3 regions of the Micromonospora chalcea genome follow, and region 2 is predicted to be linked to each of the others. Evidence: riboswitches for the same ligand, from Rfam matches in the RefSeq annotation. Region 2 holds a riboswitch; each other region holds the start of a gene.
What was found. Region 2 has a riboswitch for cobalamin ahead of PVK74_RS08565 (ribonucleoside-diphosphate reductase subunit alpha). Riboswitches for the same ligand answer to the same signal wherever they lie in the genome.
Positions count from the first base shown of each region.

Region 1 (9,955 bases), 400 kb from region 2:
TGCCGGGCGCCAGCCGGTTGGCGAACGACGCGGCCACCTGCACCAGGGTGGCCTCGCCCAGCGGGACCCGGCCGGCCGTGGCCAACCGGAGCACGAGACCGCTGAGCAGGTAGGTCAGGGCGGAGCCGAGCAGCGTCGCGGCGACCGCTACCGGGTTGGCGTGCACGATCAGACCCAGGGCGGTGCGGATCTCGCCGAGCTGGGGGAGCAGCAGGTGCACGACCAACCCCAGGACCAGCAGCTCCAGGACGGTGCGGCGGCTGATCCGGACCACCTTCGCCGCCGGGCGGTCGCGGTCCGGGCTGCGTCGCAGGATCTCCTGGTGAAGGCTGTCGAGCATGCCGGGCCGGGCGCGCAGGGCGGTCCGGCCGGCGCGGGACAGCACCGCGGGTTGCAGGAACGGCACGCTGTCCGCGACCGCCGCGACACCCAGGCGGTCGATCGCCGCATCGACCACGCCGGCCGGGTCGACCCGGCCGGCCAGGGCGACCATCAGCTCGACGACGTCGCGGGCCCGCTGCTCGGCCGAGGCGTCGTCGGCGCCGAAGCCCAGGTCCACCAGGTAGACGTGGTCCCGGCCGACGAGCACATTCGCGGCCCGCAGGTCCCGGTGCGCGATGCCCACCCGGTGCAGACGCGCCACCTGGTCCCAGGCGTCGCGTACGGCGGCAAGCGGGACCGGCCCGACGACGGCGTCCAGCGGGGCGGCGTCGATGAACTCCTGCACCAGCACGGCGTCGCCGCCGGGCGCGGCGGCGGTCGTGACGACGGCCGGTATCCGCACGCCGGCACGCGCGGCGAGCAGGGTCAGACAGGTCTCGTGTTCGCTCTGCTGCCGTGCGCTCAGGTACGGCGGCGCGTCGGCCACGTGGCGGTAGCGCATCCGCCGGTAGAGCTTGTAGACCCAGTCCGCGTCGCGTTGCTCGCCACCGGTCACCTTGACGAACAGTCGCCGACCGCCGGTGGTGACCGCCTGCCACGGCTGCGAGCCACGGGCGTCGCCGTGGATCGGCGCCAACCATGCCACCTCGATCCCACGCCGCCGCAGCGTCGCCCGCAGTGCGGGCACCGACCGTTGCGGCCCGACCTCGCCGACCACGAGTCGGGCCAGACACACCGCGAGCCAGCCGACGAGGACACCGCCGGCCACATCGATCGGCAGATGCGCTCCGACGTGGATCCGCGCGACGGCGACCAGCCCGATCACCACCCAGGCGGCGCGGCGCCACCGGGGGCCGCCGGCCCGCGCGGCGACGAGCGCCAGGGCGGTGGCGACCGCGACGTGTCCCGACGGGTACCCGAGGCGTCCGGTGATCGTCTCGCGCAGGACCACGTCGGTGAACAGCGCCGCGGGCCGCTGCCGGGCGACCGCGGCCTTGACGGCTGCCGCGAGCCAGTACGCCAGATTCCCGGCCAGCAGGAGAGTCCACGCGGCGCCGATGCGGCGTGCGATGACGGCTGCTGCGGCGGCGACGAACACCGCCGGGTACGAGCCGAGCTGCATGACCAGGACCAGGACCGGGGTCAGCCCGGCCGGAAGGTGGTTGAGCAGGGTGAACAGGTCCTGCTCCCAGCGAGGCACCCGGTGGCTGCGTACGGCCGCGCTGAGCGCCGCCAGAAGGCACGCCGAGACGGTCAGGCTGACCAGCAACGCCGGCGACGGGCGATGCGTACGCGCTCCCACCGGTCCTCGGCCGCCCCTCGTCCGGCACCGTCCCTGCCGTCGACCCGAACCCTACGGTTCGTCCGCCCGCGGGAGGCGCTTCTCTCTCACCGGCCACTCTCCGGGGCGACAATCATCGGGTGGACAGGATCCTGGCGGTGCTCGTGGGGCTGCCGCCGCTGCTCGTCCTGACCCTGGTGATCGTCCTGCCGGCCCTGGAGTCCTCGACGCTGCTCGGGCTGGTCGTACCGGGTGAGACAGCGATCCTGATCGGCGGGCTGGTGGCCCACGGTGGCGCGCTGCCGCTGTGGGCGGTGGTGGCCGCCGGGGCGGCCGGGGCCTGCCTCGGTGACCAGGCCGGGTACGCCCTCGGCCGCCGGTACGGCGCGGGTGTGCTCGCCCGCGCCCCGCGAGTGCTGCGCCGGCGCCTCGACATCGCGCGGGCCCGCCGCCTGGTCGCCCGCCGCGGGGCGTGGGCGGTGCTCATCGGACGCTGGGTGGCGGTGCTGCGCGCCGTGGTTCCCATGATCGCCGGCGCCGGTGGGATGCGGTGGCCGGTGTTCCTGCGGGCGAACCTGGCCGGCGGCCTGGTGTGGGCGACGGCCGTGGCGCTGCTGGGCTACCTGGGCGCCGCCTCCTACCGCTATCTGGAACGGGAACTGGGCATCGGGGAGTGGGCGCTGCTGGCCCTGATCGGCGTCGGCGTGGCGCTGCGGGCGTGGCAGAGGGCACGGCGCGAACCGGCCGACGGTGAGCGGGCAGGCCAATCACCCGCGCGCGGTGGGGCGGATCGGTAGCGTCACTCGTGGGGGTGGCCGGCGACCGCGGAGTGCGCAGTGGGGCGAGCAGACGACGGGCGCGCGGCGTTCTGGGCCGGGCCGCTGCCGCAGGCCGTGGCCGCCGTCGGAGCCTCCACGGCCGGGCTCACCGGTGAACGCGCCGCCGCCCTGCTGCGCGAGCACGGGCCCAACCGGGTCGACGCGGGCGCCAGGCGGGGCTGGCGGCTCCTGCTGTCGCAGTTCACCAGCCCGATCATCCTGATCCTGATTGCCGCGACCCTGCTGTCGATGGCCGTCGGGGATCTGATCGACGGCACGATCATCCTGGCCATCGTCGCGGCCAGCGGTGGCCTCGGCTTCTGGCAGGAACACGCCGCCGGGCGGGCCGTCGACGCGTTGCAGGCCCGGGTCCGGGTGGACACCGAGGTGATCCGCGACGGGCGTGAGGTGTCCGTACCGGTCGAGGAGGTCGTCGTCGGCGACCTCGTGGTGCTGCGCGCCGGGGACGTCGTCCCGGCGGACTGCCGGATCGTTGAGGCGGAACGTCTGCAGGTCGACCAGGCGGTGCTTACCGGCGAGTCGTTCCCCGTACCCAAGTCGGACGACCCGTCGCCGCCGGACGCGGAGCTGACCGCGCGCGGCAACGCGCTGTGGATGGGTACGCACGTGGCCAGTGGCACCGCGCGCGCGGTGGTGATGCGCACCGGCCGCGACAGCACCTTCGGAGCGGTGTCCCGCCGGGTCGCCTCCCGCCCCGCCAGCACCGGCTTCCAGCGCGGGCTGACCCGCTTCGGGCTGCTGCTCGTGCGGATCATGGTGGTGCTGCTGGTCGGCATCTTCGTCGCCAACCTGCTGCTGCACCGACCGGTCATCGACTCCCTGCTGTTCTCGCTCGCCCTCGCCGTCGGGCTGACCCCGCAGATGCTGCCGGCGATCGTCGCGGTCAGCCTCTCCGCCGGCGCCCGTGCGATGGCCGCGCACCGGGTCATCGTCAAGCGCCTCGAGGTCATCGAGGACTTCGGCGCCATGACCGTGCTGCTGACCGACAAGACCGGCACCCTCACCGCCGGCACGGTCACCCTCACCGGCTGCCTCTCGGTCGACGGTGAGCCGGACGCCGAGGTGGCCCGGCTCGCGAGGCTCAACGCCGGCCTCCAGCGTGGATTCCCCAACCCTGTCGACACGGCGATCATGAGGGGGCAACCACCCGCCGACCCGGGCACCCGCATCGCCGAGGCGCCCTACGACTTCACCCGCCAGCGCCTGTCCCTGCTGGTGCGCGACGGAGACGAACCGATCCTGGTCACCAAGGGTGCGCTACGCGCGGTGCTCGACGTCTGCGCCACCGCACGCACCGCCGCGGGCACGGTACCGCTGGACGAGGTACGCGAGCGGGTCCTGCGACGGTTCGCCGCGCTCAGCGACCAGGGCGACCGGGTGCTGGGCCTCGCCGTGCGAGCCATGCCCGGCGTCACCGCCGTCGCCGTCGCCGACGAACGGGAGATGACGCTGGTCGGGCTGCTCGCCTTCCAGGACCCACCCCGCGCAGACGCCGCCGCCGCCATCCGCCGGCTCGCTGACATGGGCGTCACGGTCCGACTGGTCACCGGCGACAACCGGCACGCCGCCCGGCACGTCGCCGCCAGCGTCGACCTCGCCGGCGAACCGCTCGTCGGCGCCGACCTCGCCGCCTGCCCCGACGACCAGTTGCCGGAGCGGATCGCCGACGTCACCGTGTTCGCCGAGGTGGACCCGCTGCAGAAGGAACGCATCCTGACCGCGCTGCGCCAACGCGGCGACGTCGTCGGGTTTCTCGGCGACGGCATCAACGACGCTCCCGCGCTGCACGCCGCCGACGTCGGCATCTCCGTCGACACCGCTGTCGACGTCGCCAAACAGGCCGCGGCGATCGTGCTGCTCGACAAGAACCTCGACGTGATCGCCGACGGCATCCGCCTCGGCCGCCGCACGTTCACCAACACCTTGAAGTACATCCGGGTCAACACCAGCGCGTCCTTCGGCAACGTCGTCAGCATGAGCATCGCCGCGCTCCTGCTGCCCTTCCTGCCGCTGCTGCCCCGTCAGGTCCTGCTGCTCAACTTCCTCTCCGACATCCCCTACACCACCCTGTCCACCGACTACGCCGATGCCGAGCAGATCCAGCATCCGCGTACCGTCGACGTCCGGACCATCCGCAGGTTCATGCTGGTGTACGGCTCGATCAGCATCGCCGTGGACCTCCTCGTACTCGGCGCCCTGCGCTGGTGGTGGCACGTGTCGACCGACGTCTTCCGCGCCGCCTGGTTCGTCCAGTTCACCGCCACCGAGATCATCGCGCTGCTGGTGCTGCGCTCCAATCGGAGTTTCCTGCGCAGCCGCCCCTCCGCCGCGCTCGCCGGCACCGGACTGTTGCTCATCACGGTCACCGTCGCGCTGCCCTTCAGCCCACTGTCCGGGCCACTCGGACTCGCCGCGCTCCCGCCGGTGGTGCTGGCGGCCCTCGCCGCGGTCACCCTGGTCAACGTCGCCGCCAACGAGACCGCCAAGCACGTCGTCCCGCCGGACCCGACCGCCGCACGGCGGGTGCCCCGCCCGTGACGGTCTCGCGTCCATCGGTGATCGCCTATTGACAAACAAAATTAACAATTGGACCCTGCTGAGAGAGCGCTCTCCCGTCCCTGTCTCCAGCGAGGTGTCGCCATGCGTCTTCGAAGAAAGCTGCTCGCCGCCGCGTCCGCACTGCTCGCCGGGCTCGCGGGCACCGTCGTCGCCACGCCCGCCCACGCGGTCGGACCGGCGTTGCTACCCGTCACCGTCACCAACACCACCGGTCGCACCGACCCGGTCTACCTCTACGTCATCGGCGTCCAGCTGTCCTCCGGCCGGCTCGGCTACGTCACCGCCGGTGGCGCCTTCGTGCCGTGGAGCGGCGGGCAGATCCCGCCGTCGCCCGCGCCGGACGTCTCCATACCGGGCCCCGGCAACGGCGGTAGCACCACGATCCAGTTCCCCCGGGGCTTCTCCGGCCGGGCCTACTTCGCCCTCGGGCAGAAGCTGAAGTTCTTCCTCACCCCGGACGGGCTGGTGCAGCCCGCGCCCTGGGCGGCCGGTGACGCGAACCGCGACATCCTCTTCGACTGGAGCGAGTTCACCTACAACGACTCCGGGCTGTGGCTCAACAGCTCCCAGGTCGACATGTTCGCGATCCCGCACGCGGTCACGGTGACCGGCGCCAACGGCGTCACCAAGCGCACCGGCGACGTGGTGGCCAACGGACGCAACGCGGTCATCGACGGCATCCGGGCGCAGCCGGGCTGGGCCAACACCGTCCACACCCGCTCAGACGGGACCGTGCTGCGCGTCCTGGCTCCGGGGAAGGCGGCCGGGGCCGGCCTGCTGAGCACCACCTATCTGGACTCCTACATCGCCTCCGCGTGGAACGCGTACACCACGAAGACGCTGACCGTGGCGCCCTTCGCCGACCAGCCGGCCATCCGGTACTACGGCCGCACCTCGGGCAACACCATGACCTTCACAAACGGCAGCGGCCAGGTGGTCGCCTCCTTCAACCGGCCCTCCTCGGCCAGCGTCTGGGGATGCGACGGCGACCTGCCCGCGCCGAACGACCAGGTGGTCGGCCCGATCTCGCGTACGCTCTGCGCGGCCCTCAACCGAGGCACGCTCGGCACCATCGACACCCAGCCCAGCACGAACGCCGCCGACTTCTACCGCAGCAACCCCACCAACCAGTACGCCCGCCTGATCCACGCCCACATGACCGACGGCCGGGCGTACGCGTTCGCCTTCGACGACGTCGGCGGATTCGAGTCACTGGTGCACGACGGCGACCCCCGTTCGGCCGGACTGATCCTCAGCCCGTTCACCGGCGGTGGGGGCGGCAACCCGGCCACCGGGGTGCCCGTGGTCAGCAACTGGAACAACAAGTGCATCGACGTGCCGAGCTCCAACTTCGTCGACCGCGCGCCGCTGCAGATGTGGAACTGCAACAACACCAACGCGCAGAAGTGGACGTTCAGCGGCACGGCGCTGAAGAGCCAGAACAACAAGTGCATGGACGTCGACGCCGGGTCCACCGCCAACGGGGCGGTGGTGCAGCTCTACACCTGCAACGGCACCGGCGCCCAGCAGTTCACCCTGAACTCGGCCGGAGACCTGGTCAACCTTCAGGCCGACAAGTGCGTCGACATCAAGGACCGGAACGGCAACGACGGCGCGAGGCTCCAGCTCTGGGACTGCACGGGCACGGCCGGCCAGAAGTGGCGTAAGGGCTGACCGGCCCTGCGACGGGGGGCGGGGGCCGACCGCGAGTCGCTCCCGCCACCCGCCGCGACGGCTCGCCGTCCCGCAGGACGGACGCGCCGACCACGTCGGCTCACCGCCCCATACGATGGACAACGGTGCTGGTTCGCCGTGCCCGTGAAGGGTGCGGCGTCGTAAGAGGGAACCCGGTGTGAGTCCGGGACTGCCCCGCAGCGGTGAGTGGGAACGACAGCCGTCATCGAAGCACTGGACCGTGAGGTCTGGGAAGCGACGGCCAGTAGGTGACCGGGTGGATCCGGTCGCGCCCGCGAGTCCGAAGACCTGCCCGCACCGCGCGCACCGTCCGGTGTGCGCCGCCGACGGTCGCTCGGGACGGCCGGTGCGGAAGCCGGTACGCCGTCTGTACCCCTTCCCTCCCCGCCTCGATCGGCCTCGTGTGCTTCGAGGGAAGGGATCTCCATGAGTACCGCATTCGGTCAGAGCACCGTGCTGGGCTATCCGCGTATCGGGGGCAACCGGCAACTCAAGAGGGCCGTCGAGGCCTACTGGGCGGGCCGGATCGACGCCGAGGAGTTGGCGGCGACCTCTGCCGCGCTACGGGCGAAGGTGTGGCGGACGCTACGCGACGCGCGCCTGGACGCGATCCCGTCCAACACGTTCTCCTACTACGACCACGTGCTGGACACGGCCGTCGCCGTCGGCGCGATCCCGCGCCGGTTCGCCCGTCTCGGCCTCGGCGACCTCGGCACCTATTTCGCCATGGCCCGGGGCGTCGATGCCGAGCCGGCGCTCGAACTGACGAAGTGGTTCGACACCAACTACCACTATCTGGTTCCCGAGATCGGCTCCGACACCACCTTCGCGCCGAATCCCGACAAGGCGCTGCGCGAGTACCGCGAGGCCCGCGAGCTGGGAATCGACAGCCGGCCGGTGCTGGTCGGGCCGGCGACATTCCTGCTGCTGGCCAAGCCCACCGAGGCCCGCGGCGAACCGTTCGACCGGCTGACCGACCTGGTCGACGTGTACGCCGGCATCCTGCGATCCCTTGCCGCGGCGGGCGTGCGATGGGTGCAGCTGGACGAACCCGCCTACGTCGCCGACCGGAGCGCCGCCGAGATCGACGCGCTGCGGGAGGCGTACACCCGGCTCGGCGCGGTGGAACAGCGGCCGGCGATCTCCGTCGCCACCTATTTCGGCGAGCTCGGTGACGCGCTGCCCGCCCTGCTCGACACGTCGGTCGAAGCGGTCGGCGTGGATCTGGTGGCCGGGCCCGGCAACCTGCGGCGGCTGGCCGGTGCGGGACCACTGCGCGGCAAGACGATCGTGGCCGGCCTCGTCGACGGCCGCAACGTCTGGCGTACCGACCTGCGGGCCGCCGTGGCGGCCGGTGCCGCCGTCACCGCCCTCGCCGACCACGTCGCCGTGTCCACCTCGTGCTCGCTGCTGCACGTGCCGGAGGACCTGTCCGCCGAGACCGCTCTCGACCCGGCGCTGCGTCAGCGGCTCGCCTTCGCCCGGCAGAAGGTCGATGAGGTCGTCCGGCTCGGCCGCGCGCTGCGCAACGGCACCACGTCCCTGCCCGAGCCGCTGCCGCCCACCCCTGCCGCCTGGCGCGACGACACCGTACGCGGTCGGCTCGCGGCGCTGCGCGCCACGGATCGGCAGCGCGGCGCGTACCCGGAGCGTGCGGCGGCACAGCAGGCCCGGCTGAACCTGCCGCCCCTGCCGACCACGACCATCGGATCGTTCCCGCAGACCGACGAGCTGCGCCGTGCGCGTGCCGAGCACCGGGCCGGGCGTCTCGACGACGCCGCCTACACGCAGCGGATGCGCGCCGAGGTCGAGCACGTCGTCCGGCTCCAGGAGCGGCTGGGCCTGGACGTGCTCGTGCACGGCGAGCCGGAACGAAACGACATGGTCCAGTACTTCGGCGAGCAGCTGGACGGGTTCGCCGCCACCGAACACGGCTGGGTCCAGTCCTACGGCTCCCGATGCGTGCGTCCGCCCGTCATCTACGGCGACGTGGCACGCAGGGCGCCGATGACCGTCAACTGGTCCACCTACGCGCAGTCGCTGACCGACCGGCCGGTCAAGGGCATGCTCACCGGCCCGGTCACGATCCTGGCCTGGTCGTTCGTCCGCAGCGACCAGCCACTGGCAGACACTGCGGACCAGGTCGCGCTCGCCCTGCGCGACGAGTGCCGTGATCTCGAGGCAGCCGGTATCCGGGTCATCCAGGTCGACGAGCCGGCGCTGCGTGAGACGCTGCCACTGCGCAGGGCGGACCAGAAGGCGTACCTGGACTGGGCAGTCGGGGCGTTCCGCCTGGCCACCTGCGGAGTCGCCGACGACACCCAGATCCACACCCACCTGTGCTACTCGGAGTTTGGGGAGGTGATCACGGCCATCGACGCCCTCGACGCCGACGTCACGAGCATCGAGGCATCCCGCTCCCGGATGGAGGTCCTCGACGACCTCGCCGCGATCGGATACCGCCGGGGTGTGGGGCCCGGCGTCTGGGACATCCACTCACCCCGGGTGCCGTCCCACGACGAGGTCGTCGGCGCGCTGCGCCGGGCCGTGGCCGCGGTGCCGGCCGAGCGGCTGTGGGTGAACCCCGACTGCGGCCTCAAGACGCGCGGCTATCCCGAGGTCGAGGCGTCCCTCCAGCACCTGGTCGCCGCCGCGGCCGAGCTGCGCGGACGCTGAGCCGCCGGCCGGGCGGAACGCCGCGCCGTTCCGCCCGGCCCGGGCCCGGTTCAGCCCTTGACAGGCCGTGCCCGGAGCGCCGAGGCTGCATGAAGTGATGTATGTCGATGTTACGGGGGCATGATGCGACGCAGGATCTGCGCGCTGGCTACAGCAGCCGCGGTCGTCGTCGGCGGGGCCATGACGATGGCGCTGCGGCCGGCCTACGCCGCGACGGCGTGCACGGTGGACTACACCATCACCCGGGAGTGGTCCAGCGGCTTCTGGGCCGAGCTCACCGTCACCAACCTGGGCGCTCCCGTCACCGACTGGTGGCTGCGGTTCCGGCAGGCGAACGGTCAGACGATCACCATGGGCCTCGACCGGCTGCCGGACGGATACACGCTGGGCAGCGGCGAGATGTATCCGATGACCATGCTCCGTCCGCCGGCGGGATCCACGCTGCCGACCGGCGCCTCGGTGACGGTGCGGTTCGGCGGCAACTACCAGGGTGCCGACCCCGAGCCGACCGACTGGGTGTTGA
Region 1 covers NZ_CP118233.1:2,232,263-2,242,217, reverse strand. The annotation lists gene PVK74_RS10105 (lysylphosphatidylglycerol synthase domain-containing protein) at 1-1,684, opposite strand, end outside; gene PVK74_RS10100 (DedA family protein) at 1,804-2,460, shown strand; gene mgtA (magnesium-translocating P-type ATPase) at 2,500-5,040, shown strand; gene PVK74_RS10090 (beta-1,3-glucanase family protein) at 5,143-6,735, shown strand; cobalamin riboswitch at 6,848-7,066, shown strand; gene metE (5-methyltetrahydropteroyltriglutamate--homocysteine S-methyltransferase) at 7,183-9,432, shown strand; gene PVK74_RS10080 (Ig-like domain-containing protein) at 9,553-9,955, shown strand, end outside.
Region 1: linked by a shared signal. The riboswitch ahead of metE (5-methyltetrahydropteroyltriglutamate--homocysteine S-methyltransferase) and the one ahead of PVK74_RS08565 (ribonucleoside-diphosphate reductase subunit alpha) in region 2 are both predicted to bind cobalamin.

Region 2 (9,955 bases):
GATCGACTCGGTCGCCGGGGTGGTCGCCGCCCGCCACTCCGACGGACCGGCTGTCACCGCCGCCATCGACGAGACGGCCTTCCTGCGCGCTGTCCGCGTCGGTGACGTGGTGCACGTGGACGCCCGGATCACCTGGGCCGGCCGCAGCTCGATGGAGGTGGCCGTGAAGGTCAGCGCGGACCGCTGGGACCGCGCGGTGCCGCCGGTGGACGTGGCGACCGCGCACCTGGTGATGGTGGCCGTGGACGACGAGGGCCAGCCCCGGCCGGTGCCGCCGCTGCTGCCCGGCACCGACGGTGACCGGCGGCGCTACCGGGAGGCGCAGATCCGGCGCGAACACCGGCTGGCGCTGCGCCGGGCGCTGCTCGACGGCGTCGAGGAGGGCTGAGGCGTGCTCGGACTGTCGGCGGCCACGCTCGCGGGATACCTGGCCGCGATCGTGGTGCTCATGCTCACCCCCGGGCCGGACATGATGTTCGTGCTCGCCAACGCCACCCGGTACGGCGCGCGGGCCGGGGCGGTGGCGGCGCTCGGGGTCGCGGCCGGGGAGGCGGTGCACGTCGCCGCCGTGGTGGCCGGACTCGCCACCGTGATCGCCGCGTCCCCGGTGCTGTTCACCGCGATCCGGTGGGCCGGTGCGGCGTACCTGATCGTGCTGGGCCTGCGGGCGCTGCGCGGCACGGGCCGGCCCGGCGGCGCGGCGGACGGGGCGGACGGCGGCGGCGCCGGGCGGGCGTTCCGGCGCGGGCTGCTCACGAACCTGCTCAACCCGAAGATGATCCTGTTCAGCGTGGCGTTCCTGCCGCAGTTCGTCCGGCCCGACGCGGGCCCGGTGGCGGCACAGCTGGTGCTGCTCGGCGCGCTGTTCGTCGCGGTGCAGCTCACCGTGGACCTGGCTCTCGGCTTGGGCGCCGGGCGGTTCGCCCGCCGCTGGGGCGACAGCCGCTGGTCGCGGCGGGTCGACCGGCTCTGCGCTGTCGCCTTCGTCGCGCTCGGTGTCCGGCTGGCCGCCGGCTGACGCTTGCTCGACTCCAGCTCGCCGAGATGGCGGCATCAGGAGGGCTCCGACCCCGCCACCTCGGCGAGCTGGTGAGGATCACGCTCCGGCGCCCGGGGCGGGGCGGCGGGCCGCTCGCGGTCCAGGTGCAGGCGCAGCAGCACCCAGCCCAGCGACACGGCGCCGATGAACACGTACGCGGGCTGCGTGCCGAACGTGTCCCAGCAGGTGTGCAGCGTGACGGCGGCGGCGAAGGTGAGCAGGAACGCCGCCAGTCTCCGGCCACCGGGCGCGGCGGCGAACGTGAACAACGCGGCGGCGGTCAGCCCGGTCCAGGCCAGGTGCGCGGCGGGCGCGGTGAGACCGCGAACCAGCAGCGTCCGCTCGACGGCGCCGAGGTTGCCCTCCGACCCGACGAACGCGGCGAACGCGTACCCCATGGTCTCCAGCGCGGCGAACCCGGCGCCGGAGGCCACGCCGATCACCAGGCCCTGCGCCGGTGACCGGTGCCGCCGCCACAGCAGCAGGATGCCGGCCGGCACGATCAGCTTCGCGGTCTCCTCGGCCAGGCCGACGAGCGCCATCGGCAGGACGCCGAGGCGGTGCAGCGTGCCGTACTCCAGCCAGCCGGCGGCGACCACGCCGACCACGCCGCCGAGGAGCGCGGCGACGCCGACGACGGAGCCGGGGACCGGGCGGCGGGCCGGCCGCCCCTGGGCGAAGGCCAGGAACGTGGCGGGCGCGACGCACGCGCCGAGCACGATCAGCGCCGGCACGAACGTGACGGTGCCGGTGCCGGACAGTGTCTCCAGCACCAGCAGGTGAAGCCCGACGCCGACGAGCAGGACCGCCACCCACGCCCAGCGGCGTCCGGTATTCCCCATACGCCGAGTATCGCGCCCGGCGGCGAGCGCCGGCATCGGGGGTAGGCACTGTGGACAGTGAGATCCATGCGACACGCCCGACACGACATCTGGTGTTGCCCAACCGCCCCCACCGCCATATATGGTGGTGCCGCAGCTGGTTCGGCCGAGCCCTCCGGGGCGGGGCCGAGGCAAGAGGGAACCCGGTGGAAATCCGGGACTGCCCCGCAGCGGTGAGTGGGAACGACAGCCGTCAACAGCACTGGGCCACCGGCCTGGGAAGCGACGGCCGGTAGGCGACCGGCGACCCCGGTCGGGCCCGCGAGTCCGAAGACCTGCCAGCGCGCCGTGCGCCTCCGCGTACGGCGGCCGGAGGTCGCGCGGGACGACCGACGCCAGCAGCCGGGCCGGCCGCGCCGTGCCCGTTGGCGTCTCCCGCCGTCTCCAGACGGTGACAGCGAGGAGAGGTCATGACTGTCGTGCAGGAAAGCCCGCCGGCCACCGGCGGCGGGTCCGAGGCCCGCCGGCCGGCGATGCGGGTACGCAAACGGGACGGCGACACCGAGCCGGTGGACGTCGGCAAGATCGTCCGGGCGGTCGAACGCTGGGTCGCCGACCTGGACGAGGTGGACCCGCTGCGGGTGGCCACCAAGACGATCAGCGGGCTCTACGACGGGGCGACCACCGCCGAGCTGGACCGGTTGTCGATCCAGACCGCGGCGGAGCTGATCGGCGAGGAGCCGCAGTACTCGAAGCTGGCGGCAAGGCTGCTGGCCGCGTACGTGGACAAGGAGGTCCGCGGTCAGGGCGTGGCGAGCTTCAGCCAGTCGATCGCGTACGCGCACGGGCTGGGGCTGATCGGCGACGAGACGGCCGCATTCGTCGCCCGGCACGCCCGCAAGCTCGACGACGCCGTGGACCCGGACGGCGACAGGCGGTTCGAGTACTTCGGACTGCGTACCGTGGCCGACCGCTACCTGCTGCGGCACCCGCAGTCGCGGCTGGTGGTGGAGACGCCGCAGTACTGGCTGCTACGGGTGGCCTGCGGGCTGTCCCGCACCCCGGGCGAGGCGGTCGGCTTCTACCGGCTGATGTCCAGCCTGGCCTATCTGCCCAGCTCCCCCACGCTGTTCAACTCCGGCACCCGGCACACCCAGATGTCGTCGTGCTTCCTGGTCGACTCGCCGCGCGACGAGCTGGACTCGATCTACGAGCGCTACCACCAGGTGGCGAAGCTGTCGAAGTTCTCCGGCGGCATCGGCATCGCCTGGTCGCGGGTGCGCGGCCGGGGCGCGCTGATCCGGGGCACGAACGGCCGGTCCAACGGCATCGTGCCGTTCCTCAAGACGCTCGACGCCGGGGTGGCCGCGGTCAACCAGGGTGGCCGGCGCAAGGGCGCGGCCTGCGTCTACCTGGAGCCGTGGCACCCGGACGTGGAGGAGTTCCTGGAGCTGCGGGACAACACCGGCGAGGAGTCCCGGCGTACGCACAACCTCAACCTGGCCAACTGGATCCCGGACGAGTTCATGCGCCGGGTCGAGGCCGACGGCGAGTGGTCGCTCGTCGATCCGTCGGACGCCCCGGAGCTGCCCGACCTGTACGGGGAGGCGTTCGACGCCGCGTACCGGGCGGCGGAGAAGAACGCGGTCCGCACGGTACGGGCCCGGGACCTGTACGGGCGGATGATGCGCACGCTCGCGCAGACCGGCAACGGCTGGATGACGTTCAAGGACGCCGCGAACCGGCTGTCCAACCAGACCGGTGAGCCGGGCAACGTGATCCACCTGTCCAACCTGTGCACCGAGATCCTGGAGGTGAACGACGACGCCGAGACGGCGGTGTGCAACCTCGGCTCGGTGAACCTCGGCGCCCACGTCACCGCCGACGGGGTGGACTGGGAGCGGCTGCGCGCCACGGTCCGCACCGCTGTGGTGTTCCTCGACCGGGTGATCGACATCAACTACTACCCGGCCGAGCAGGCGGCGGCGTCGAACCCGCGCTGGCGGCCGGTCGGGCTCGGCCTGATGGGGTTGCAGGACGCGTTCTTCACGCTGCGCCTGCCGTTCGACTCCCCCGAGGCGAAGGAGCTGTCCACCCGGGTGCAGGAGGAGATCCTGCTGACCGCGCTGGAGACCTCCGCCGGGCTGGCCGAGCGGTTCGGGCCGCATCCGGCGTACCCGCAGACCCGGGCCGCGAAGGGTGACCTGCACCCGGACCTGTGGGGCGCGGAGCCGGCGCAGGCCGGACGGTGGGCGGCGCTGCGTGAGCGGATCGCCGCAGGCGGGCTGCGCAACTCGCTGCTGGTGGCGATCGCACCGACCGCCACCATCGCCTCCATCGCCGGCTGCTACGAGTGCGTCGAACCGCAGGTGTCCAACCTGTTCAAGCGCGAGACGATGTCCGGGGAGTTCCTCCAGGTCAACACGTACCTGGTGCGGGAGCTGAAGGCCCGCGGACTGTGGACGCCGCAGGTCCGCGACCGGATCAAGCGGGCCGAGGGCTCGGTGCAGGACATCACCGAGCTGCCCGCGCCGGTGCGGGAGCTGTTCCGCACCGCCTGGGAGCTGCCGCAGCGGGCGCTGATCGACCTGGCCGCCGCGCGGGCGCCGTTCGTCGACCAGTCCCAGTCGCTGAACCTGTTCCTGAGCGCGCCGACCATCGGCAAGCTGTCCTCGATGTACCTGTACGCCTGGAAGGCCGGGCTGAAGACCACCTACTACCTGCGTTCCCGTCCCGCCACCCGCATCCAGCAGGCCACCGTCGCCCCGGTGCCCGCCCCGGTGCCCGGCGTGGTCTCCGCCGTGAGCGACGACGAGGCGCTGGCCTGTTCCCTGGAGAACCCCGAGAGCTGCGAGGCATGCCAGTGACCACCACCGCACCGACCCGGCACATGCTGCTCGACCCCGGCATGGACCTGACCCTGCGGCCGATGCGCTACCCGCGCTTCTTCGACCGGTTCAAGGACGCGATCAGGAACACCTGGACGGTCGAGGAGGTGGACCTGCACTCGGACCTCGCCGACCTGGCGAAGCTGTCCCCCGCCGAACGGCACCTGGTGTCGCGGCTGGTGGCGTTCTTCGCCACCGGCGACACGATCGTCGCCAACAACCTGGTGCTCAACCTCTACCAGCACGTCAACTCGCCCGAGGGCCGGCTCTACCTGTCCCGGCAGCTGTTCGAGGAGGCGGTGCACGTCCAGTTCTACCTGAACCTGCTCGACACGTACGTGCCGGACGAGAAGGAACGGTTCGCCGCGTTCGCCGCGGTGGAGAACATCCCGTCGATCGCCCGCAAGGCCGAGTTCTGCTTCCGGTGGATCGACTCGATCTTCGAGCTGCGCGAGCTGCGGACCCGCGACGACCGGCGGGCGTTCCTGCTCAACCTGATCTGCTTCGCCGCGTGCATCGAGGGCCTGTTCTTCTACGGCGCGTTCGCCTACGTCTACTTCCTGCGCTCCCGGGGCCTGCTCAACGGGCTGGCCTCCGGCACCAACTGGGTGTTCCGGGACGAGTCCATGCACATGGCGTTCGCGTTCGACGTGGTGGAGACCGTACGCGCCGAGGAACCGGACCTGTTCGACGCCGAGATGGAGAAGCAGGTGAAGGAGATGCTGGCCGAGGCGGTGGAGTGCGAGGTGAGCTTCGCCGCGGACCTGCTGGGCCAGGGCGTGCCGGGGATGTCGCTGGCCGACATGCGCGAGTACCTCCAGCACGTGGCAGACCGGCGCCTGGCAGTGCTCGGCATCGCCCCGATGTACGGCAGCGCCAACCCGTTCGCGTTCATGGAGTTGCAGGACGTGCAGGAGCTGTCCAACTTCTTCGAGCGGCGGGTGTCGGCGTACCAGGTCGGGGTGACCGGCAGCGTCACGTTCGACGACGACTTCTGACCGCCGCCCCCGCCCCGGCCGTCACGGCCGGGGCGGGGCCGGGCTCTCGCCGGGCAGCGCCGCCGCCCGCACCCGCCCGATCAACGCCACCACGGCGAGCGCCAGCACGGCCACCACCACGAACGCGGTACGCAGGTCCAGCGCGCCGGCGAGCAGGCCGATCACCGGCGCCGCGAGCAGCGCGCCCGGCCACTGGCCCATCGCCACCACGGAGACGCCCTCGCCGGACGTGAGGCCCGGCTGCTCACCGGCGAAGCCGAGCACCGTCGGGGTCACGCACGCCAGGCCGAACCCGAGCAGTCCGAACCCGGCCATCACCGCCGCCGGATGGGGGTACGCCACCGGCAGCGCCACGCCGGCCGTCGCGACCAGCGCGGACAGCCGGACGAAGCGGATCCGCCCGACCCGGCCGGCCAGCCGGTCGCCGAACAGCCGGGCGACGGTCGCGGCCAGCGAGAGACAGGTGTACGTGGCCGCGGCGAGCACCGCCGTGGCGCCGGCCACCTCGGTCGCGTACAGCGCGCTCCACTGGGCGCCGGCCATCTCGATGAACGAGGCGAGGAAGGCGATCACCGCGAGCAGCAGCAGTTGCGGGGTGAACCGGTCACGCAGCCGGCGCCGCGCCTCGCCGTCCTTGGTCTCCTGGCGGGGCGTGTCGGGCAGCCAGCGGTGCGTGCCGATCAGCAGCGCGCCCAGCAGGACACTGGTGACGGCCATCTGCGCCGACGGCGACATCCCGATCGCCGCGGCCCCGGTGCCGCAGAGGCCGCCGACCAGCATGCCGATGCTGAAGCCCGCGTGGAACGTGGACAGGATGGGCCGCCCGTACCGCTTCTGCACCTCGACCGACTGGGCGTTCATCGGCGTGGCCAGCAGGTTCGCCGCGAAGCCCCAGACCGCGAGGCCGCCGACCAGCGCCACCACAGTGGTGGACGCGGCCAGCAGCGGCGCGTTGAGCAGGATCAGCGCGGCCCCGGCCAGCGCCAGCCGGCGGGTGTTGATCCGGCTGATCAGCACCGCCACCACGACCAGGGAGACCAGCTCCCCCGCGTTCGTGGCGATGTTCGCCAGGCCCCAGCCGGTGTTGCCGACCCCTACCGCGTCCCGCACCTCCGGCACGCGGGCCGACCACCCGCCGATGGCCAGGCCCATGATGACGAAGAGCAGCGCCACCGACCAGCGGGCCCGTACGGCCGAGCGGGGCACCGGCGGCGCGGGCTGCTCCGTCGTGTGCTGGTTCGTCGAGGTGTCCGTCATGGTCGTCGTACCTCTCTGGGATCGGTCCGTCGGAACTCCTACCCGATCGCGTGGTCGAGGAAGCACGCACCGTCAGGAAGGCGTACCCGTTCCGGTGTGGTGCCGGGGTCGGTGACGAGCGCCGAGACCACCGCGACGTAGTCGTCGATCAGCCCGCGTACCAGGTCGTCGCCGAAGACACCCCGGTTGCGGATCACCACGCCGCCGGCCCGGTCGTCGTCCACCACGACGATCGGTGAACCCCGCTTGACCCAGACGGGCAGACACTCGGGCGGCACGTCGGCGGCGACCACCGGCGGCGGGGTGCCGGGCGCGGCCCGGGCGGTGATGTCGACCGGCTCCACCCGCAGATCCGGGCAGTGCAGCACCGGCGACGCCGACGCGGCGGACTGGAACCAGGCGTCGAACAGGTGGTTGTCCGGCCAGGGGCGGATCGCCGCGAAGCCGGGACGGACCGCCCGGGCCAGCCGGTGGTACGCGGTGGCGTGCGCGACGGCCCCGGCCAGCGAGGCGTGCGCGGCACCGACCACAGCGCTCATCGGCGCGTCCGGCGCGACGTCGACCGGCAGGTAGACGTTGTTGGTGAACTGCCCGACGAGCTGCCGGGACAGCGGGCTCTCCCGGCCCAGCGTGGTGGTGCCCAGCACCACCCGGGACCGGCCGGCCCGCCGCGACAGCAGCACCAGGTACGCCGCGAGCAGCAGCACGTACGGGCTGGTGCGGGCCAGCCGTGCGGCCGGGCGCAGCCGCGCGGTGATCTCGGGCGGGAACGCGAAGCGGGTGGCCACCTCGGCGCTGAGCGCGACGTCCGGCGCCGGCGGCGACGCCGGGAAGAGCTGGTACGGCTCCACCGGCCGCAGCCGGTCCCGCCAGTACGCGGCCCGGGCGGCGGCGTCGACGCCGTTGCCGGACTGCTCCGCCTCCTGGAGCGCGGCGAGCGCGGCCGGGTCCACGCCCAGCGGCGGCTGCGGGTCGGCCGCGCCGAGCCGGGCCGCGTACGCGTGGCACAGGTCCTCCACCACGACGCGGCACGACCAGCCGTCGGAGACCATGTGGAAGAAGCAGAGCGCGAGCACGTGCTCGGTCGCGGAGAGCCGGACCAGCGCGGCCCGCCACAGCGGCGCCCGGCCGGGGTCGAACGCGTCGTTGCGGTGCGCGTACGCGATCTGCTCGACGCGGGCCTGCTGCTCGGCCGGCGGCAGTCCGGACAGGTCGACGTACTCCAGCGGCGACTCCACGTGCGGCAGGATCCGCACCTCGGGCTGCACGCCGATGCGGTCGAACCGCATCCGCAGCGCGTCGTGCCGGTCCACCACGTCCTGCATCGCCTGCCGCAGCACGTCGACCCGCAGCGCGCCCCGCAACCGGCGGAACTCCACCACCACGAGCCGTGAGGCGCCGGGACGGGCCGGGTCGAGCGCGGTCATGAACTCCCACATCATCTGCTGGCCGGGGGCCAGCGGGTACGTCGTCGGCACTGCCACTCCCCCCGTCAGGCCGCCACCGGCGGCGCGGCCACCGGCGCGACCTGCCGGTGGTCCGTCTCGTCCGGCTGGTAGTCCGCCTCGTCCGGCGCGCGGAAGCCGGTGAAGAGCAGGTCGGGACGGCCGAGCCGCAGCGAGGTGACGAACGCGGCCCCGTCGAAGAGCGTCTCGATCGCCGCGCAGGCCATCGACTCGGCCACCGCGCGCGGTCCCCGGTCGCCGCCGAGCCGGCCGGGTGTCTTCGCGGCGATCACGGCGGCCGCGACGGCCGGCACCGCGAGCAGGCTGCGTCCCCCGCTGCGCCGGGCGGTCAGCAGCCCGGCCAGCGCGGTCACGGCGAGCGTGCTGGCGGTGTTGAGCACGAACCGGCGCCGGTGCGGGTGGGCCAGGCAGAGCCACTGCTCGGAGCGCCCGTACGTGGTGAACCGGTAGGCGACCGCGCGGAAGGTGTCGGCGACGCCGGTGTCGTGGGTGACCACGCCGTCCGGGTCGGTGAGCAGCACGTAGCCGGCGTCGGTGAGGAGCAGCCCGAGGTGCAGGTCCTCCCCGCCCAGCGGCATCGGGGAGTCCTCCGGGAACCCGCCGACCGCCTCGAAGACGGCACGCTTGACGGCCATGTTCGCGCCGGCGCCCCAGGACACGCGCTCGTAGTGCAGCGGCCGGGTCAGGTCGCCGAGCAGCAGGTAGGAGCGGCGCATCACGCGGAAGAACGCGCTGTCGCCGGGCTCGACGATCACCGGGCCGGTGACGCCGGCGACCTCCTCGCCGGAGGCGCGCAGCCGGGCCGCGTACCGGGTGATCAGGTCGGCCGGCACCCGGCAGTCGGAGTCGGTGAACAGCACCAGGTCGTGGCGGGCGTGCCGGACGCCCAGGTTCCGTTTGGCCCCGACGTGCCGGGGCCCGCGCACGTAGCGGGCGCCGTACTCGGCGCAGGCCGCCCGGTGGGCGGTGGCCGCGGCGGGCGCCGAGTCGTCGACGACCACCACCTCCACCGGCTCGGGGCAGTTCGGGGCGGCGTCGCGCAGACTGCGGAGCTGGCGGCGCATCTCCGCCACCCGGTCCTTGACCGGGATGACCACGGAGACGCCGCGCGTGACGGCGCGGGGTTCGGTCGGTTCGCCCACGGGCGATGCGGATCGGCTCATGCCCCGAGGTTCGACCACCGGGGTACAGCGCCGATACACAGCGCCGGCCGTTGCGGCCATCGCACATGTACCGCTGATGTATCGATGGCCATCAAGGTCGAAGGCATGACGACCTCCATCCCCATCGACCGGCGGCTCGCCGTGGACGGCGGCCGGCCGGTCCGCCCGCCGCACCGCCCATGGCCACGCTGGCCGACCCCCGCGCCGGATGCCGCCGCCAACCTGTCCGCGGTGCTGACCGGCGGCCGGTGGGCGATCAGCAGCCCGTCCGTCGGCGACACCGTCCTGTTCGAGCGACGTTTCGCCGCCGATTTCGCCCGCTA
Region 2 covers NZ_CP118233.1:1,832,433-1,842,387, forward strand. The annotation lists gene PVK74_RS08550 (acyl-CoA thioesterase) at 1-388, shown strand, start outside; gene PVK74_RS08555 (LysE family translocator) at 392-1,018, shown strand; gene PVK74_RS08560 (PrsW family glutamic-type intramembrane protease) at 1,054-1,881, opposite strand; cobalamin riboswitch at 2,001-2,217, shown strand; gene PVK74_RS08565 (ribonucleoside-diphosphate reductase subunit alpha) at 2,331-4,727, shown strand; gene PVK74_RS08570 (ribonucleotide-diphosphate reductase subunit beta) at 4,718-5,746, shown strand; gene PVK74_RS08575 (MFS transporter) at 5,768-7,003, opposite strand; gene PVK74_RS08580 (condensation domain-containing protein) at 7,042-8,481, opposite strand; gene PVK74_RS08585 (glycosyltransferase) at 8,496-9,632, opposite strand; gene PVK74_RS08590 (DegT/DnrJ/EryC1/StrS family aminotransferase) at 9,738-9,955, shown strand, end outside.

Region 3 (9,485 bases), 390 kb from region 2:
CCGGGGGTGCCGGTCACCGGGCAGTCCGGGGACGAGCTGGTCCACCAGCGCCCGGCAGGTGCCGGCCGGCACGCCGGTCTCCCGGTCGGCCTGGGCGCACTCCGCGTCGACTGTCTCCAGGTAGAGCAGGTCACCGGAGTCCTGCGGGACGAGGCCGACGTGCCGGCGGGCCTGACCGGCCGGCAGGGCCTTCGGGTCGACGGTGCCCTTCGGCCCGGTCACGGCGACGGTGCCGCCGTGGCGTGGGCCGCTGCCCTGCACCGCCCAGAGCAGGCTGGACTTGCCGGATCCGTTGCGGCCCATCAACGCGACGACCCGGCCGGCGCGCAGATCGAGGTCGACGCCGGCCACCGCGACGGTGCCCGGATACCGTACGACGATCTTCCGCGCGGTCAGCGTGGGACCGGTGTCCGCGCCCGCCGGGACCGGCGGCGGCGCCACGCCGGCGAGCCGGTGCCGGAGGTCGGACGCCCGTCGGCGGGCGTCACGGACCGACAACGGCAGCGGTGTCCAGCCGGCGAGGCGACCCAGCTCGATCAGGGGTGGCGCGATGTCGATGTGGGCCAGCCCGGTCGCCGGCGTCCCGTCGTGGACATGGCCGTCGCCGGGCAGGTACAGCAGCCGGTCGGCGTACTGCAGGACGCGCTCCAGCCGGTGCTCGGCCAGCACCACTGTCACTCCGAGGTCGTGCACCAGCCGGGTGACGGTGGCGAGCACGTCCTCCGCGGCGGTGGGGTCCAGCGCGGAGGTGGGTTCGTCGAGCACCAGCACACGGGGGTGCGCCGTGAGCACCGCGCCGATGGCGACCCGCTGTTGCTGACCGCCGGACAGCGTCCGCAGGGGCCGGTCGCGCAGGTCGGCGATGCCGAGCAGGTCCAGCGTCTCCTCCACCCGCTTGCGCATCACCGCGGGTGGCAGGGCGAGCTGCTCCATCCCGTACGCCAGTTCCTCCTCGACGGTGTCGGTGACGAAGCCGGCCAACGGGTCCTGGCCGACCACGCCGACGACGTCGGCGAGATCGCGCGGCGGATGCGTGCGGGTGTCCCTGCCGTCGACGGTGACGGCGCCGTGCAGGGTGCCGCCGGTGAAGTGTGGGACGAGACCGTTGATCGCCCGCAGCAGCGTCGACTTTCCGGCACCGGTACGGCCCGCGACCAGGCAGAGTTCACCTTCCTCGACGCGAAACGTCACATCCCGCAACGGTGGCGGGCCGCCCTCGGCATAGTGGACGGTGACCCGGTCGAAAGTGATCATGGGCGGTCTCCCGGTATCGATGCCCTCGCGGCGCGCACTCCGTCTGCCGGCACGTCCGTGACGGGGATGGGCCGGTCCACCGCCGGCGGGCGTCCGGCACATACTGTCGGCGGTGGTGGCGGCGCCAGCCAGGCGGGTGCCGCCGCGACGCCGACGGCGAGAAGCATCAGCGGGGTCAGCTGGGGCCAGGTGAGCGGGCTGACCGGCGGGTAGAGCAGTTCCGGGTCCACCGAGCCGGCGAGCATGGTCAGTGCCGCGGCGGCCACCCCGCAGCCGGCCACGAGCAGCTCGGCCGGGCGCCAGCGGTCCGGTCGGTACCGGCTGCGGCGGACCCGGCGGCCGGCCAGCAGCATGCCGGTCACGGCGGCGGTCAGTCCGGCCAGGAGCATCGGCAGCCCCAGGTAGCCGGGTGCGGCGGTGTCGAGCAGCCCGTAGGTGCCGGCGCAGACGCCGACCAGCCCGCCGAGGACGAGCGCCCCGGTGACGGTTCGCTGCCCGGCGGGCACCGCCGCGGTGCGGCCGTAACCACGGGAGTCCATCGCGGCCGCGAGGGCCAGGGACCGGTCCAACGCGTCGGCCAGCACCGGCAGGGCGATCCCGCGCAGCGCCCTCATCCCGCGGGCGGACGCGCCGCGCAGCCGCCGGGCCCGGCGGACCCGTAGCACGCTCTCCACCAGCTGCGGGGCGACCGACAACGCGACCACGACGGCGGTGCCGATCGCGTACAGCGCTCCGGGTACGGCCTTGAGCAGCCGCTTCGGGTTGGCCAGGGCGTTCGCCGCACCGAGGCAGATCAGCATCGTCGCCAGCCGCAGCCCGTCGTAGAAGCCACCGAGGATCTGCTCGGCGGCGACCGGTCCGAACAGGCGGATGCCCGCCGCCCACGCGGGCAGCGGGATCTCCGGCAGCCGGACCAGGATGTGGTCGCCCTGGCCGCCGCCGAACACGATCCGGAACACCACCCGCATCGTGACGATCACCGCGCCGAGCCAGACGTACATGCGGAACGCCAACGCCCACGGCGCGTCGCCCCGGCGGCGCACCACCACCAGACCGGCGACGGCGACGAGCAGGGCCAGCGGCAGCGGATTCGTGGTGTGGCTGGCCGCGGTGGCCAGGCCGAGCGCCCACAGCCACCATGCGCCCGGGTGCAGCCCCCGGGGCAGCCACCACACCGGCCATCGGCCCGGCAGACGACGGGCGTCGGCCGGCCGCGACCCGGTGACCGTGACGTCAGTCATCCGGGTCGGCGGCACGGCGTCGTCGGGCCGCGACCAGCGCGCCGGTGGCGAGCAGGGCGAGCAGAAGCACCCCGGCGATCGTGCCCAGTGGCAGGCCGTCGTCGTCACGGGACGCGGCGACATCCGTCACCACCGGCTCGTCGGAGGAGCCCTGCGGTGCCGTGCCGGTGGCGGCGCCCGGCGTCGCCGTCAGGGTCGGCGTACCGGCCGTCGGTGACGTGCCGGCGGAGGTCGGCGGGCCGACGGAGACCGGCGGGCCGGAGGTGCCGCCCGGCCGGGTGGGCTCGCCGGGCCGGCCACCGGCGACCGGCGGCGGTGCGACGGTTCCTCCCGCCGGTGGTGGCGCCGCCGGCTCACCGCCCGTGGGCGGCGGCGGTGGTGGCGGTGGCGGTGGAGGGGCGGGGCGTTTCGGCACGACGCCGGGACGGGGCGCGTCGTCGGCGTTGCGGTTGAGGGAGAACGACCAGCCCTCGAAGCTACCGGCCGCCGGCTTGCGGTTGAGCACGCCCTTGTCGCTGTACGTCCAGCTGCCGCCGTTCGGGGCGTGCCAGTACGACCAGTAGGCGCTCGCAGGCGGGGTGTCGACGCACTTCTCCGTCGCGGCCGACGGCTTGCCGTCGATCCGGCAGATGAACCCCTCGCCCCAGCGCAGGGTTCCGGTGATCGGGAAGCCCGCGTTCTTGAGCGCCGCGAGGCCGGTGGCCTGGGTGCCCGGCGCGCACCGCACCACCGTCCCGCCGCCGAGTTCGTTGAAGTCCACCACGACTGTGACCCCGGAGGCGTCCGGGCAGTAGCCGGCCGACCCGGCGGCCACCGCAGGACTGCCCGGTCCGATCGTGGTGCAGGCGGTGACCAGGGCGACGGCCAGCGCGCCACGGGCGGCGCGGAGGCTCATCCCGCCCGCCGTCGGCCGAGCACGAGCAGTGTCACTCCGCCACCGATCAGCAGCAGCGCGATCAGCAGGTAGCTACCGATCGCCACGCCGGTCGTCGGCAGCCCGCCCGGCCCGGACGCGGCCGGGGTCGTGATCGGCGGCGCGGCGGTGGCCGGCGCCGCGGTCGTGGGCGCGGGTGTCGCCGGAGGGCTGGTCACGCTCGGCGTCGGGCCGGCGGTGCCGGTCGGTGGAGGCGACGTGGTGAGCGTGGGAGACGCGGAGGGCGTGGACGGCGCGGTGGGCGAGGCCGTGCCGGTCGGGGTGGGAGTCGACGTGGGCGGCGGGTCGAGGCCGATCCGGCCCAGCGGGACCTGGGCCAGCCCGAGCAGGGCCTGCGCGGTGGCCCGGCGCCACTGGTCCCGGTCGGTGTCGGTGATCCCGGCCGCCGCGGCAGCCGTGAATCCGTCGGTGTTGTAGGCGATCGCGCCGGCGTCGGCGGAGGCCGCGCCACCGTTGCCCGCGGTGAGCTGCAGCGCGGCCAGGGCCGTCGCCGCCCGGGCGGCCTCGTCGTCGCGGCCGGCGGCGGCGAGGGCCTGCCCGGCCAGGCCGGTGCTGTTGGAGTTCGCGCCGGTGGTCGGTCCCGAGCCGCCGAAGGAACCGTCGGCGTGCTGCTGGGTGACCAGCCAGTCGGCGCCCTTGCGGGCGGCGTCGCCGGCGCCCGTGGCGCCGTCCTCGGCCGCGGCCAGCAATGCCTGCACGGCCATCGCGGTCGAGTCGACGTCGAGGGTGGCGCCGGGCTGGTCGTCGCAGGACGGCGACGGCCCGTCGGCGGCGTCCGGGTAGAGCCGGAAGCCGCCCGCCGCGCACTGCTGCCGGATCAGGAAGTCCACCGGATCCTGTGGCAGGTCGCCGCTGCGGGCCAGGCCGAGCACGGCGAAGGACTGGTCGAAGGTGTTGCTGGCGTCCGGGCCGCTGTCGGCGGTGGTACGGCTGGTGATCCGTCCCCGCTGGTGCCCGGCGTCGGCCGTGGCGATCAGCGACAGGGTTTCCGCCCGCAGGTCGTAGCCGCCGAAGTCGGTGGGGTCCGCGTCGGCGGCGGCTGCGGCATAGAGCAGCTTGGCGGTGGCCCCGCCGTCGGTGAAGCCCTCGATGCCCCAGTCGTCGTAGCTGTTGTAGGACCGTACATGCTTTGCGACCTGCGCGGTTGCCGCCTGCCGGGTCTGCGCGTCGACGCCGGTGGCGGACAGCGCGACCAGACCGTCGATTGTCAGCCCCCAGTCCTCGGGGGTGAACGGTCCGGGCAGCGAACCGTTCTTGAACTCACCGGCCAGCCAGGACGCGGCGTCGCGGGCGGCGGTGACGTGGGCCGGGGCGGGTGCCGCGGCCACGGTGAGCGGGGCGCTGGTGATCGTGGCGAGAGTTGTCGCCGTGGCGATTCCGAGACCGATGGTGAGACGCCGGGACAGTGGCATCAGGGTGCCTTTCGCGGAGCGGTCGGTGAAAGCTCCGGGAAGCGCCCCGAGAAACGGACACCCCGCTCCGCGTGCTGCGGTGGGCGGGGTGGTCGGACCTCGGCGGCCCGGACTTCACCCTGTAGACCTCGACAGTGGAAGCCGCTCGTCCCGGGCGGGGCATTCCGGCTCGCGAAAGGGACTCTCGCTCACGGTTGCGGGTCAGCGCCGGCTTCGAACCGGCTTCCCCCCACACGGGACGTATGCAGTTGTGCCCGGCGCACCGGGTGCCGACACCGTACCGCCCGGGCGCGCGACGACGCCAGAGCAGCTGCCGGTACCCGGCGCGCCGCTGGTCACACCGTTCGCAGCCGGCGGGTCAGGGAGCGGCGATGCTCGGCGGGGCGCCGGCGCCGAAGGACCAGCCCTCGACGCTGCCCGGCGCGGGGTTGTAGCCGGTCGCCCCCGACGTGCTGTAGGACCAGGAGCCGCCGCTGGACGCATGCCAGTACGACCAGTACGCGGTGGCCGGCGGGGTGTTGACGCACGGCTCGGTCGCGGCGGTGGGCTTGCCGTTGATCCGGCAGACGAAGGCCAGGCCCCAGCGGGCGGTGCCGGTGACGGTGAAGCCGGCGGCCTGAAGCGCGGCCAGGCCGGTGGCCGGATCGCCCGGCGCACAGGCGACCTGGACGCCGCCGCCGAGCGCGGCGAAGTCGACGACCACAGTGACTCCCGAGGTGCCGGCGCAGGCGGCGGCGTGCGCCGACCGGGGCGCGGGTTCGACTGCGGTCAGCGCGACGCCGGCCACGACGGCGGCCAGCAGGCCGGCCATCCAGGTGCGGGCGGTGGGACGGTGACGGAACACGGGTCCTCCTGTGATCGGGTGAGCGGCGAGGCGGTTCACGGGCAGGCGAGCGCCGGTGCGCCGGGGTCGGCGCCGGCGGCGGACAGACGGGCGTACCCGATCCCGGTGAGACCGAGGACGGCCTGGGCGGTGGCCCGGGGCGCGGTGGCCGGGTCGAAGCCGCCACCGTCGAAGTCGACGGCGCCCCGGTCGGCGGGCGCCCCGGCGCAGCCGACCTGGAGTCCGGCGAGGAACGCCCGGGACCGCGCCCAGGCCGGCAGCCGGTGACCGTCGCGCAGGGCCTGCGCGGCGAGGCCGGTGCTGTTGGCGTTCGGTGTGCCGGCCGCGTTGGCGAAGCCGCCGTCGGCACGCTGAACGGACACCAGCCAGCGCAGCCCGGCGGCGGCGTCGGCCGGACGGTCCGCGGCGCGCAGCGCCTGCGTCACGAGCGCGGTGGCGTCCACGTCGGACGTGCAGACCGGTTGCGCGGGCAGCAGCGGGTAGCCGCCGTCCGGGCATCGGGTGCCGGCCAGCCAGGCGGCCGCCGCCGGAGGCGCCCCGGCCGCCGTACGGTCCAGCGCCAGCAGCGCGAAGGACTGGCTGAACGCGTTGCTGTAGTCGCCGTACGCGGACCGGTCGCTGAACCGGCCGGCCGGCGTCTGCAGCGAACGCAGCCGGGCGATCAGGTCCACCCCGCCGACGTCGGCCGGGTCGCCACCGCGCACCTGCACGGCGAGGGCGAGCTTGGCGGTCGCGCCCGCGTACGCCTCGGAGACGCCGTCGCCGAGGTAGCCGTCGCGGATGTCCGGCCGGGTGACCCAGGCCAGCGCGCCGGCGCCGTGGTCGTCGGCGACGCCGCCGGCGGCGAAGGCGAACACGGCGTCGAGGGTCAGCCCCTGGTCGGGGTAGGCGACACCGTCGAAGACCGCCTCGAAGCGTTCGCCGTCGACGAGTTGCCGGGCGAGCCAGCCGGCGGCGGCCTCCGGGCGGGTGAGGGCGGCGCGATCGGGGGCGGCGACGGCCGGTGTGGTGAGGGTGAGGGCGGCGAGTACGCCGCAGAGGAGCGCGAGCAGGCGGTGCCGGCTTCGGCGGACGACCATCGGAAGCGCCTTTCCGGCCCGGCGGTCGTCGAAAGCCCGGACGGCCGCAGTACGCGGGGGCGTCCGGGACTCCGACCCGTGGGCCACGACGGGTGGGGAGCGGTTGCACGCGTACGACGGGTATTCGGGCTCGCCGCCGCAGAGTTCTCTGGGCGGCCTACCGTTGCGGGCCAGCGCCGGATTTCGACCGGTCTTCCCCCGCACGTACACGCGGTGGTTGAGTTGTCGCGACAGTCTGCTGTGGCCGGTGCGCCGATGTCAATGCGCCAGGAACCGGCCACGTGCCGTGACGGCCGGCGGAATCGGCGGTTTCACACCCCGACGTCGAGAGGCCGTCGTCCCGGCGCGTCCGCGTGGAGCACGCCGGTGAAGGACGCCCGGTGAGGACCGGGCGTCCTTCACCGTGTGGTCACTGCCGGCGGGACCGGGAGCCGGTCAACGGCGGAACGGACCGGTGACGCAGTAGGTGATGCCGCCGGACGACGAGCCGGTCGTGCCGCGTTGCGAGGAGAAGTACAGCCGGTCCCCCGCCGGGGTGAACGCCGGCCCGGTGATCTCCGAACCGCTCTGTCCGGTGATCCGCAGGAAGACCGAGATCTTGTCGTCCGGCGTGATCATGCAGATCTCCATGTTGCCGCCGTCCTCGGCGACGTAGAGGTCACCTGCAGTGGACCCGGTGATGTTGTCGACGCCGGTCAGCGGAGGGGCGCCCGGACTGACCAGGTTGTCGTCGTAGGCGAGCTCGTACGTGCCGGCGGCCAGGTTGACCTGCCACACGCGGTTGTCGCCCTTCGTGGTGAACCAGACGGTGTCGTCCGCGTAGTGACAGCCCTCGCCACCGTTGAACGTCTTCGCGCCGGACACCTGCTGCCGGGTCGGGGTGGGCGAGCCGTCCGGGTCGGGCACCGTGGCCCAGGTGAACGTGCCGGAGGTGGCCGTACCGGCGCGGAGGACCTGGAGGGTTCCGGCGGACAGGTCGCCCCAGGTGGCCGGCACGAAGCGGTAGAACTTGCCGTCGGTCTCGTCCTCGGTCAGGTAGACGACCCGGCGGACCGGGTCGGCCGCGGCCGCCTCGTGCTTGAACCGGCCCATCGCGGGACGCGCCACCGCGGTCCCGCCGAGGGGGTACGTCTCGAAGACCCGGCCCAGGGACACCTCCTCGCAGGAGAGCCAGGTGTTCCACGGTGTCTTCCCACCGGCGCAGTTGTTGTTGGTGCCGGAGAGGATCCGCGACGCCCCGACCACGGCGCCGCTGGAGTTGAAGACGAGTCGCGAGGCGCCGCCACCCGCACCGGCCGACACCTCGGAGTTCGACACGTAGATCCAGCCGGTGCCGTTCGGGAACACGGCGCCGCCGTCCGGGGCGTCGTGCCAGGTGTACGACGTCCCCGGCACCGTCCGCCGGGACCGCGCGACGATCGAGCTGGTGAACCCGGCCGGCAACTGGATGCCGTTGGCGTCGGCTGCCTGAAGCCCACCGTAGGGCCCCGCCGCGTTCTGTGCCGGGGCTCCGTACGCCGCCGACCACGCCGTGAACGGCAGGGCGAGGGCGCCCGCACCGACAACGGTGGCCCGCAACATCGTTCGACGATCCATGGAACCTCCTCCGTAGGTTCCATGGATCCGACCGTGTGGAGCTTACGCACGCCGATCTGTTGGATGAACGTCGATGGACGGCTCGATGTGCGATGTCCCGCCCACGCCGACCCGGTCGAGGGGTCGTACGGGTAGGAGAGGCAGCGGCACCAACCAGCAGTGGGCGCGCGCGGCCGTCTGACCGGCCCTCCGGCCGCGGCCTCCCCTCCCCCCGGTCACCGGCGCAGGTGGCCGATGCCGTGCTGGTCGAGCCAGGCGACAGTCCGCGGTACGAACGTCGGCGCCCCCGAGCCGGCGCTGACGTCGGTGGCGACCAGCGGCACCTGGGCGGCGACCGGGAGCAGCGTGGACCGCCAGCAGGCCGGCGTGGCGCAGGCCGAGCGGTCGTCGACGCGCCAGGCGGCGGCCACGCTGCGGCCGTCCGGGTCAGCCGGGCGATATTCCAGCCACCGGCTCAGATCGTTGCCGCCGTCGATCCCGGCGGCGAGGACCAGGTTGAACGAGCCCTGGACGCGAAGCAGGCGGATCTGCTCCTGCACGCCGAAGGGCGGCAGGCCGGTGCCCGTGCACGAGGTACCGCCGTCGCGCCAGCAGGTCCAGACCGCCGCGGGATCGGTGCCGCCGGCCGCCGGGAAGTCGTAGGACGAGATGTCGAAGACCACTGCGTTGTCGTCGCCGAACACCTCCGCCGCCGCGCTCCAGAACGTGCGGGTGGCGGAGATGTCGCTCTGCCGCAGCGACACGACGGGTGTGATGCCGGCCCGGACGAGCCGGTCGACGTACCGGGCCGCCTCGTCGAGGTAGCCGACCCGGTTCTGCCTGTCGGCAGGGCTGCCGGTGTAGGCGTAGCAGGCGTCGCTCAGCACGACCCGTACCGCGTTGACGCCGCGGGCCCGCAGCGCGCCTACCGACGCGTCGTCGACCGGGCCGTCCCAGTGGATCGGTCCCCATGCGCATTCGCCGGGCGCGGCCGACCGGATGATTCCACGGGGCCGGTACGGCCTCGGACTGGCTGTGACCGTGAGGATGCGGTTGCCGAACGCCTTCAGCGCAGGCGCGGCGCCGGGCGCCTGCGGCGGGAGCACCCGGATGCCGCGGACCTCGGCGGTGGCCTGGGCGCCGCTG
Region 3 covers NZ_CP118233.1:2,222,456-2,231,940, forward strand. The annotation lists gene PVK74_RS10045 (ABC transporter ATP-binding protein) at 1-1,254, opposite strand, end outside; gene PVK74_RS10050 (CbiQ family ECF transporter T component) at 1,251-2,495, opposite strand; gene PVK74_RS10055 (hypothetical protein) at 2,488-3,390, opposite strand; gene PVK74_RS10060 (prenyltransferase/squalene oxidase repeat-containing protein) at 3,387-4,841, opposite strand; cobalamin riboswitch at 4,978-5,093, opposite strand; gene PVK74_RS10065 (hypothetical protein) at 5,200-5,652, opposite strand; gene PVK74_RS10070 (peptidase) at 5,721-6,764, opposite strand; cobalamin riboswitch at 6,863-6,986, opposite strand; gene PVK74_RS10075 (alkaline phosphatase PhoX) at 7,200-8,360, opposite strand; gene PVK74_RS10080 (Ig-like domain-containing protein) at 8,576-9,485, opposite strand, start outside.
Region 3: linked by a shared signal. The riboswitch ahead of PVK74_RS10070 (peptidase) and the one ahead of PVK74_RS08565 (ribonucleoside-diphosphate reductase subunit alpha) in region 2 are both predicted to bind cobalamin.